One region of the Streptomyces sp. NPDC050485 genome, then DNA from elsewhere that is predicted to be linked to it. Evidence: riboswitches for the same ligand, from Rfam matches in the RefSeq annotation. Region 1 holds a riboswitch; the other holds the start of a gene.
What was found. A riboswitch is a leader RNA that binds a small molecule or an ion and turns the genes downstream of it on or off. The one in region 1 is predicted to bind cobalamin.
Positions count from the first base shown of each region.

Region 1 (4,205 bases):
CCGTTGCCCGCCTTCTTCACCACCGATGCGTACAGCCGCCACTTGGTGCACCGTCTGGAGGGACAGTCATGACCAGAGTCATCAGCCGGATCGGCGTGGTGGGCGGCGGCCAGATGGGCGCCGGGATAGCCGAGGTCTGCGCCCGCGCCGGACTCGACACCGTCGTCTGCGAGGCAGACGCCATCGCCGCCCGCGGCGCACGGGAGCGGATCGCCATCTCGCTCGAACGCGCCGTCCAGCGCGGCAAGCTGGACCGCGTCACCGCCGAGGACGCGCTGGCCCGCACGGTCTTCACCGGCAGTCTTGACGACCTGGCCGACCGCCATCTCGTCATCGAGGCGGTGGTGGAGAGCGCGGCGGTGAAGACCGAGGTGTTCGCAGCCCTGGACAAGATCGTCGAGGATCCCGGGGCGATCCTCGCCACCAACACCTCCGCCATCCCGGTCATGCGCCTGGGCATGGCCACCCGGCGCGCCGACCGCGTTCTCGGACTGCACTTCTTCAACCCCGCCCCCGTCCTGCCCCTGGTCGAGGTCGTCTCCTCGCTGCACACCGCCCCGGAGACCGTCACCGCCGTACAGGACTTCGTCACGCACACCTTGGGCAAGACGGTCGTCCGCTCCCAGGACCGGGCCGGATTCGTCGTCAACGCACTGCTGATTCCCTACCTCCTCTCGGCGATCCGCATGGCCGAGTCAGGCTTCGCCACCGCCGCCGACGTGGACGCGGGCATGGAGCTGGGCTGCGCGCACCCCATGGGGCCGCTGAAGCTGGCGGACCTGATCGGCCTGGACACGGTCGCCTCCATCGCCGAATCCCTCTACGCGGAATTCAAGGAACCCCTGTACGCCCCGCCGCCGCTGCTCCTGCGCATGGTGGAAGCCGGGCTGCTCGGCCGCAAGAGCGGCCGCGGGTTCCACATCTACGACCGGGGCTGAGGGGCCCGGGTCTGCCGCCGGGGGCTGAGGGGCCCGCGGCTGCTGTGGAGTGGGGCGCGGAGCAGATAGCTGAGACTGCTCCGCGCCCCTTCACCCATGCGCCGGGGCCTCGCCCGCGTCTCATTTCGCATTCCGGAATATGAACAATGCTGTCCTGGATGCCATCTGCCCTCTACTGTGACCAGTGCAGCTGGTTCGCCCTGTCCACCAGACAGACGCGTCGTAAGAGGGAACCCGGTGGGAATCCGGGACTGCCCCGCAGCGGTGAGTGGGAACGACCGCCGTCATACGCACTGGATCCCTCCGCGGACCTGGGAAGCGACGGCCAGTAGGAACCTGCCTCGGCAGAGTGCCCACGAGTCCGAAGACCTGCCCGTTGCCCGCACGTGACCGATCGCGTGCGGACATCCCGGTGACCTCGTGGGCGGGTCGGCGTACATATCAGACGGAGCACCGTGCCAGTGGCGCGTGTGGGCTCCGTCCGGTTCGTCATCCCTTCGCGTCCGTGTCCCGTCTCCGGGATTCTCAGGAGTCATCTCGCGAAGGAGATTTCCGTGACAGCGAAGTCCGCAGCCGCGGCAGCACGGGCCACCGTGTACGGCTACCCCCGCCAGGGCGCGAACCGCGAACTGAAAAAGGCGATCGAGGGCTACTGGAAGGGCCGCGTCACCGCCGCCGCCCTGAAGGAGACCGCCGAGGGCCTGCGCCGTTCGAACTGGCAGCAGTTGGCCGACGCCGGTATCCACGAGGTGCCGACCGGTGACTTCTCGTACTACGACCACGTCCTGGACACCAGTGTCATGGTCGGCGCTGTCCCCCAGCGACACCGCGACGCCGTCGAATCCGACGCGCTCGACGGCTACTTCGCGATGGCCCGCGGCACCCAGGACGTCGCACCCCTGGAGATGACCAAGTGGTTCGACACCAACTACCACTACCTGGTGCCCGAGTTGGGGCCGGACACCCTCTTCACCGCCGACTCCACCAAGCAGGTCGCCGAACTGACGGAAGCCCTCGCGCTCGGCCACAGCGCACGCCCCGTCCTCGTCGGCCCCGTCACCTACCTGCTGCTCGCCAAGCCCACCCCCGGCATCGCCACCGACTTCGACCCGCTGACCCTCCTGGACCGGCTGCTCCCCGTGTACGCCGAGGTCCTCGCCGACCTGCGCGCGGCCGGTGCCGAGTGGGCGCAGTTGGACGAGCCCGCCCTCGTCCAGGACCGCACCCCGGCCGAGCTCAACGCGGCCGCCCGCGCCTACCGCGACCTGGGCACCCTCACCGACCGGCCCAAGCTCCTGGTCGCCTCGTACTTCGACCGGCTCGGGGACGCGCTTCCCGTCCTGGCGAAGGCCCCGATCGACGGCATGGCCCTCGACTTCACCGAGGCGGCCGGCGCCAATCCGGACGCGCTCGCCGCCGTCGGAGGACTGCCCGGCAAGCGTCTGGTCGCCGGCGTCGTCAACGGCCGCAACATCTGGATCAACGACTTCGAGAAGTCCCTGTCCACCCTCGGGACGCTGCTCGGTCTGGCCGACCGGGTCGACGTGGCGGCCTCCTGCTCGCTCCTGCACGTGCCGATCGACGCGGCGGCCGAGCGGGACATCGAGCCGCAGATCCTGCGCTGGCTGGCCTTCGCCCGCCAGAAGACGGCGGAGGTCGTCACGCTCGCGCGCGGCCTCACCGAGGGAGCCTCGGCGATCACCGCCGAACTCGCCGCCAACCAGGCCCGCTTGGCATCCCGGGCACACTCCCCCATCACCCGCGACCCGGCCGTCCGGGCCCGCGTGGCCGCCGTCACCGACACGGACGGCCGCCGCTCCGCTCCGTACGAGGAGCGGGCCGCGGCCCAGCGCGCCCACCTCAAGCTGCCGCTGCTGCCCACGACCACCATCGGCTCGTTCCCGCAGACCACCGAACTGCGCACGGCCCGCGCTGACTTGCGCGCGGGGCGCATCGACACCGCCGCGTACGAACAGCGCATCGAGAACGAGATCCGCGAGGTCATCGCCTTCCAGGAGAAGACCGGCATCGACGTCCTCGTGCACGGCGAGCCCGAACGCAACGACATGGTGCAGTACTTCGCCGAACAGCTCACCGGCTACCTCGCCACCCAGCACGGCTGGGTCCAGTCCTACGGCACCCGCTACGTCCGCCCGCCGGTCCTGGCCGGCGACATCTCGCGGCCCGAGCCGATGACGGTGCGCTGGACCAGTTACGCGAACTCGCTCACCGACCGCCCGGTCAAGGGCATGCTCACCGGCCCGGTCACCATGCTCGCCTGGTCCTTCGTCCGCGACGACCAACCGCTCGGCGACACCGCCCGCCAGGTCGCCCTCGCCCTGCGCGACGAGGTCAACGACCTGGAGGCATCAGGCACTTCGGTCATCCAGGTCGACGAACCGGCCCTGCGCGAAACCCTCCCGCTGCGCGCCGCCGACCACCCCGCCTACCTGGACTGGGCCACCGAGTCCTTCCGCCTCACCACCAGCGGCGTACGGCCGGACACGCAGATCCACACCCACATGTGCTACGCCGAGTTCGGCGACATCGTCCAGGCCATCGACGAACTCGACGCCGACGTCATCAGCCTGGAGGCCGCCCGCTCGCACATGCAGGTGGCCCGCGAACTGGCCGCACACGGCTACCCCCGCGAAGCCGGCCCCGGGGTCTACGACATCCACTCCCCGCGCGTCCCCTCCCCGGAGGAGGCATCCGCCTTGCTGCGCAAGGGACTTCAGGCCATCCCGGCGGACCGCCTCTGGGTCAACCCCGACTGCGGCCTCAAGACCCGCGGCTGGCCCGAGACCCGCGCCTCCCTGGAGAACCTGGCGACGGCGGCCCGTACCGTACGGGCGGAACTTGCTTGATTTTGAGCTGAGTCAAGGGCCGAGGGGTGGGCGCTCGCACCCCCTCTCGACCCTCCTACCCGTGAGGTCACCGCTTGTCCGGCCCCGAGCGGGCGCAGTACCTGCTGAGTCACCTGCCCTCTCAGGTGGTTTCGTCGTCGGTGACGATCCTGAACACGCCCTCGGCCAACAGTTTTTCGTCGAGGCGATTTCCCTCGAAGAATGCCACGCGCCGCTTGAGGCTGATGCCGTTGAACCGTCCCAGGATGCGCTTGGCCGCGTCGGCGAACCCCTCCTCCGTCGTGGCGACCGTGCCGATGGTGCCCTGCATCAGGTCTCCCGAGTGGGGGTCAACGAGGTTGCTCCACTCACCACTCGCGTTCCGGAACTGGATCAGAAAGGTATAGGTCTTATAGCCGGA
Region 1 covers NZ_JBITHR010000007.1:68,247-72,451, forward strand. The annotation lists gene aceB (malate synthase A) at 1-72, shown strand, start outside; gene ACIBK6_RS16340 (3-hydroxybutyryl-CoA dehydrogenase) at 69-938, shown strand; cobalamin riboswitch at 1,113-1,330, shown strand; gene metE (5-methyltetrahydropteroyltriglutamate--homocysteine S-methyltransferase) at 1,493-3,805, shown strand; gene ACIBK6_RS16350 (hypothetical protein) at 3,927-4,205, opposite strand, start outside.

Region 2 (4,205 bases), on a different contig from region 1:
TACGTCACCACCTCGGACTTCGTGCGCGGCCGGTTCGGCTCGAAGGGCCTGTCGCTCGCGGTCGCGGTCACCGGCATCCTCGCCACCATGCCGTACATCGCGCTCCAACTGGTCGGCATCCAGGCCGTGTTGGACGTCATGGGGGTGGGCGGCGGGTCGTCCAACTGGTTCGTCAAGGACCTGCCGCTGCTCATCGCCTTCGCGGTGCTCGCGGCGTACACCTACTCCTCCGGGCTGCGCGCCCCCGCGCTGATCGCGTTCGTCAAAGACGGGCTGATCTACCTGGTCATCGCGGTGGCGATCATCTACATCCCGATCAAGCTGGGCGGCTTCGACGCCATCTTCAGCGCGGCGCAGCACAAGTTCGCGGGCCCGCCCGGCGGGAAGCCGACGGGGGCGCTCGCGCCCGGCGAGGCGAGCCAGTGGACGTACGCCACCCTCGCGCTCGGCTCGGCGCTCGCGCTCTTCATGTATCCGCACTCGATCACCGCGACGCTGTCCTCGCGCAGCCGCAACGTGATCCGCCGCAACACCACGATCCTGCCGCTGTACTCACTGATGCTGGGCCTGCTCGCGCTGCTCGGCTTCATGGCGATCGCGGCGGGCGTCAACGTCAAGAACGGCCAGCTGGCGATCCCGCAGCTGTTCGCGGACATGTTCCCGGACTGGTTCGCGGGCGTGGCCTTCGCGGCGATCGGCATCGGCGCGCTGGTCCCGGCGGCGATCATGTCCATCGCGGCGGCGAACCTGTTCACCCGCAACATCTACAAGGACTTCATCCGGCCCGACGCGACGGCCGCGCAGGAGACCCGGGTCTCCAAGCTGGTCTCGCTCCTGGTGAAGGTCGGCGCGCTGGTCTTCGTCCTGACCATGGACAAGACCGTGGCCATCAACTTCCAGCTGCTCGGCGGCATCTGGATCCTGCAGACCTTCCCGGCCCTGGTCGGCGGCCTGTTCACGCGCTGGTTCCACCGCTGGGCGCTGCTCGCGGGCTGGGCGGTCGGCATGGCGTACGGCACGCTCGCGGCGTACGGCGTCGCCTCGCCCACCCAGAAGCACTTCGGCGGCTCCTCAAAGGAGATCCCGGGCATCGGCGAGATCGGCTACATCGGCCTGACGGCCTTCGTCCTGAACGTCGTGGTCACCGTGGTCCTGACCGTCGTCCTGCGCGCGGTGAAGGCCCCGGACGGCGTGGACGAGACGTCCCCGTCGGACTACACGGCCGACGCGGGCGACCCGGGAGTGAGCACGGACCTGCCGCCCGCAACGGCGGGCGCGGCCCACTGAGTTCCCGTTGTACGACGAAGGGCCGCGGCACCTGGGCAGGTGCCGCGGCCCTTCGCTGTGGGTCGGTCAGCGCACCCAGTCCTTGAGCTGCTCGGTCTGGAGGGTAATGCCGACGGGCTCGGGCAGCTCGATGTCCCTGCCGAAGGGCAGCGTGCGCACCGCCGCGTACCGGCGGCCTTCGGGCTCGCTGTAGACGGAGATCTCACACTTGGCGCGGTCGATGAGCAGGTATACGGGGATGCCTGTCTCCGCGTAGGCGCGGGGCTTCTCGACGTGGTCCCGCCGGTGGGTATCGGAGTCCCACGAGGTCACCTCGACGACCATGAGGATCGGCTCGGGTTCGACCCAGTCACCCTGCCCGACAAAGGCATCCGGATGAGCCAGCACCGCATCGGGGATGGCCCGCCCAGTCCGGTATTCCTCCGCCTTGATCCCCTGCCCCGGGTGCAGGAAGAGGTCGTCAGGCCGGGCCTGCATGCAGATCTTGAGCAGCCACTGAATGATCCGGTTGTGGTCGCCGTCCGGCATGGCCTTGCTCCTGATTACCCCGTCGATGAATTCGAGCCGCGTTCCCTCCCTCTCGCGGGCCGCTATGCGCGCCAGAGCTTCGAATTCGTCGGGCAGCATGTGGGGCCGGTCGGACATCACGGTCATGCCTCGCTCGCCTTCCTCGACGGTACTGTCTCCGACGATAGCGGAGAGGTACGTCACAGGGATGCCGCATCGCGGCCGACACAACATGTGGGGGGTGCCGCACTCGGCGCCCCCCACATGTATGCTCGTCCTCGCTGTCGCCGCAGGGGAATCCGGTGGAAATCCGGAACTGTCCCGCAACGGTGTACTTGGTGCGGTTTGTCGCACCCTGTGAGTCCGAGGACCTGCCGACGGCGCATCCGGCTCGACCGAACCGGGTGCCGAGACGTCCGGGCCTCGCGGTTGGGCCGGTGGACGACGTGCTCAGGGCTGCCCCGACGCGCGCCTCCGCCTCCCCCGAAGGCCCCGTGCCGAGCGAGGGAGTGCCCCCACGTGACCATCGCCCCAGCGGATCCCGCTTCAGTGATCACCGAAGAACTGGCGGATGCGCCCGGGACCGCGCTGCTGCGGACCCTGACCGACCTCACCGCCGACCTCGCGGACACCGACCCCGGCCGGGTCGCCGCCGCCGCGCTCCGGGGCCGCAACGCCCGCTCGGACGAGGCGGAACTGCGGAGCCTGGCCACCGAGGCGGCCGCGGGGCTCATCTCCGAGGACCCGGCGTACTCCCGTCTCGCCGCCCGGCTCCTGACGATCACCATCGCCGAAGAGGCCGCCGGCCAGGGCGCGTTGTCGTTCGCCGCCTCGGTCGAGGTCGGCCACCGCGAGGGCCTGATCGCCGACCGCACCGCCGACTTCGTACGCACCCACACCACCCGCCTGGACGCCCTGGTCGAGGCCGCGCTCGCCGACGGCGCCGACGACCGCTTCGGCTACTTCGGCCTGCGCACCCTCTACTCCCGCTACCTGCTCCGCCACCCGATCACCCGCAAGGTCATCGAGACCCCCCAGCACTTCATGCTGCGCGTGGCGTCCGGCCTCGCCGAGGACGATTCGGTGCGCGCCCTGGACGAAGTGGCGTCCCTGTACGGCCTGATGAGCCGCCTGGACTACCTCCCGTCCTCCCCCACGCTCTTCAACTCCGGCACCCGCCACCCCCAGATGTCGTCCTGCTACCTGCTCGACTCCCCGCTGGACGAGCTGGACTCCATCTACGACCGCTACCACCAGGTCGCCCGCCTCTCCAAGCACGCCGGCGGCATCGGGCTCTCGTACTCCCGCATCCGCAGCCGCGGTTCGCTGATCCGGGGCACCAACGGGCACTCCAACGGCATCGTCCCGTTCCTCAAGACGCTGGACGCCTCGGTCGCGGCGGTCAACCAGGGCGGCCGGCGCAAGGGCGCGGCGGCGGTGTACCTGGAGACCTGGCACTCCGACATCGAGGAGTTCCTGGAGCTGCGCGACAACACCGGTGAGGACCAGCGGCGTACGCACAACCTGAACCTCGCGCACTGGATCCCCGACGAGTTCATGCGCCGCGTCGACGCGGACGGCCAGTGGTCGCTGTTCTCGCCCGCCGACGTGCCCGAGCTCGTCGACCTGTGGGGCGAGGAGTTCGACGCCGCCTACCGCAAGGCCGAGGCGGCCGGGCTCGCCCAGAAGACCATGCCCGCACGCGACCTGTACGGCCGCATGATGCGTACCCTCGCGCAGACCGGCAACGGCTGGATGACGTTCAAGGACGCCTCCAACCGCACCGCCAACCAGACGGCGGAGCCCGGCCACACGGTCCACTCCTCCAACCTGTGCACCGAGATCCTTGAGGTGACCGACGACGGCGAGACGGCCGTCTGCAACCTCGGCTCGGTCAACCTGGGTGCGTTCGTCGTCGGTGACGGCATCGACTGGGAGCGCCTGGACGAGACCGTCCGTACCGCCGTCACCTTCCTCGACCGCGTCGTGGACATCAACTTCTACCCGACCGAGCAGGCGGGCCGCTCCAACGCCAAGTGGCGCCCGGTGGGCCTGGGCGCGATGGGCCTCCAGGACGTCTTCTTCAAGCTGCGCCTGCCCTTCGACTCCCCCGAGGCGAAGGCGCTCTCCACCAAGCTCTCCGAGCGGATCATGCTGACCGCCTACGAGGCGTCCACCGACCTCGCCGAGCGGTCGGGCCCGCTGCCCGCCTGGGACAAGACCCGCACCGCGCGCGGGGTGCTGCACCCCGACCACTACGACGTCGAGCTGAACTGGCCGGAGCGCTGGGCGGCCCTGCGCGAGCGCATCGCCGCGGTCGGCATGCGCAACTCGCTGCTCCTCGCGATCGCGCCGACCGCGACCATCGCGTCCATCGCGGGCGTGTACGAGTGCATCGAGCCGCAGGTCTC
Region 2 covers NZ_JBITHR010000014.1:117,632-121,836, forward strand. The annotation lists gene mctP (monocarboxylate uptake permease MctP) at 1-1,287, shown strand, start outside; gene ACIBK6_RS26610 (Uma2 family endonuclease) at 1,354-1,941, opposite strand; cobalamin riboswitch at 2,029-2,188, shown strand; gene ACIBK6_RS26615 (ribonucleoside-diphosphate reductase subunit alpha) at 2,314-4,205, shown strand, end outside.
Region 2: linked by a shared signal. The riboswitch ahead of ACIBK6_RS26615 (ribonucleoside-diphosphate reductase subunit alpha) and the one ahead of metE (5-methyltetrahydropteroyltriglutamate--homocysteine S-methyltransferase) in region 1 are both predicted to bind cobalamin.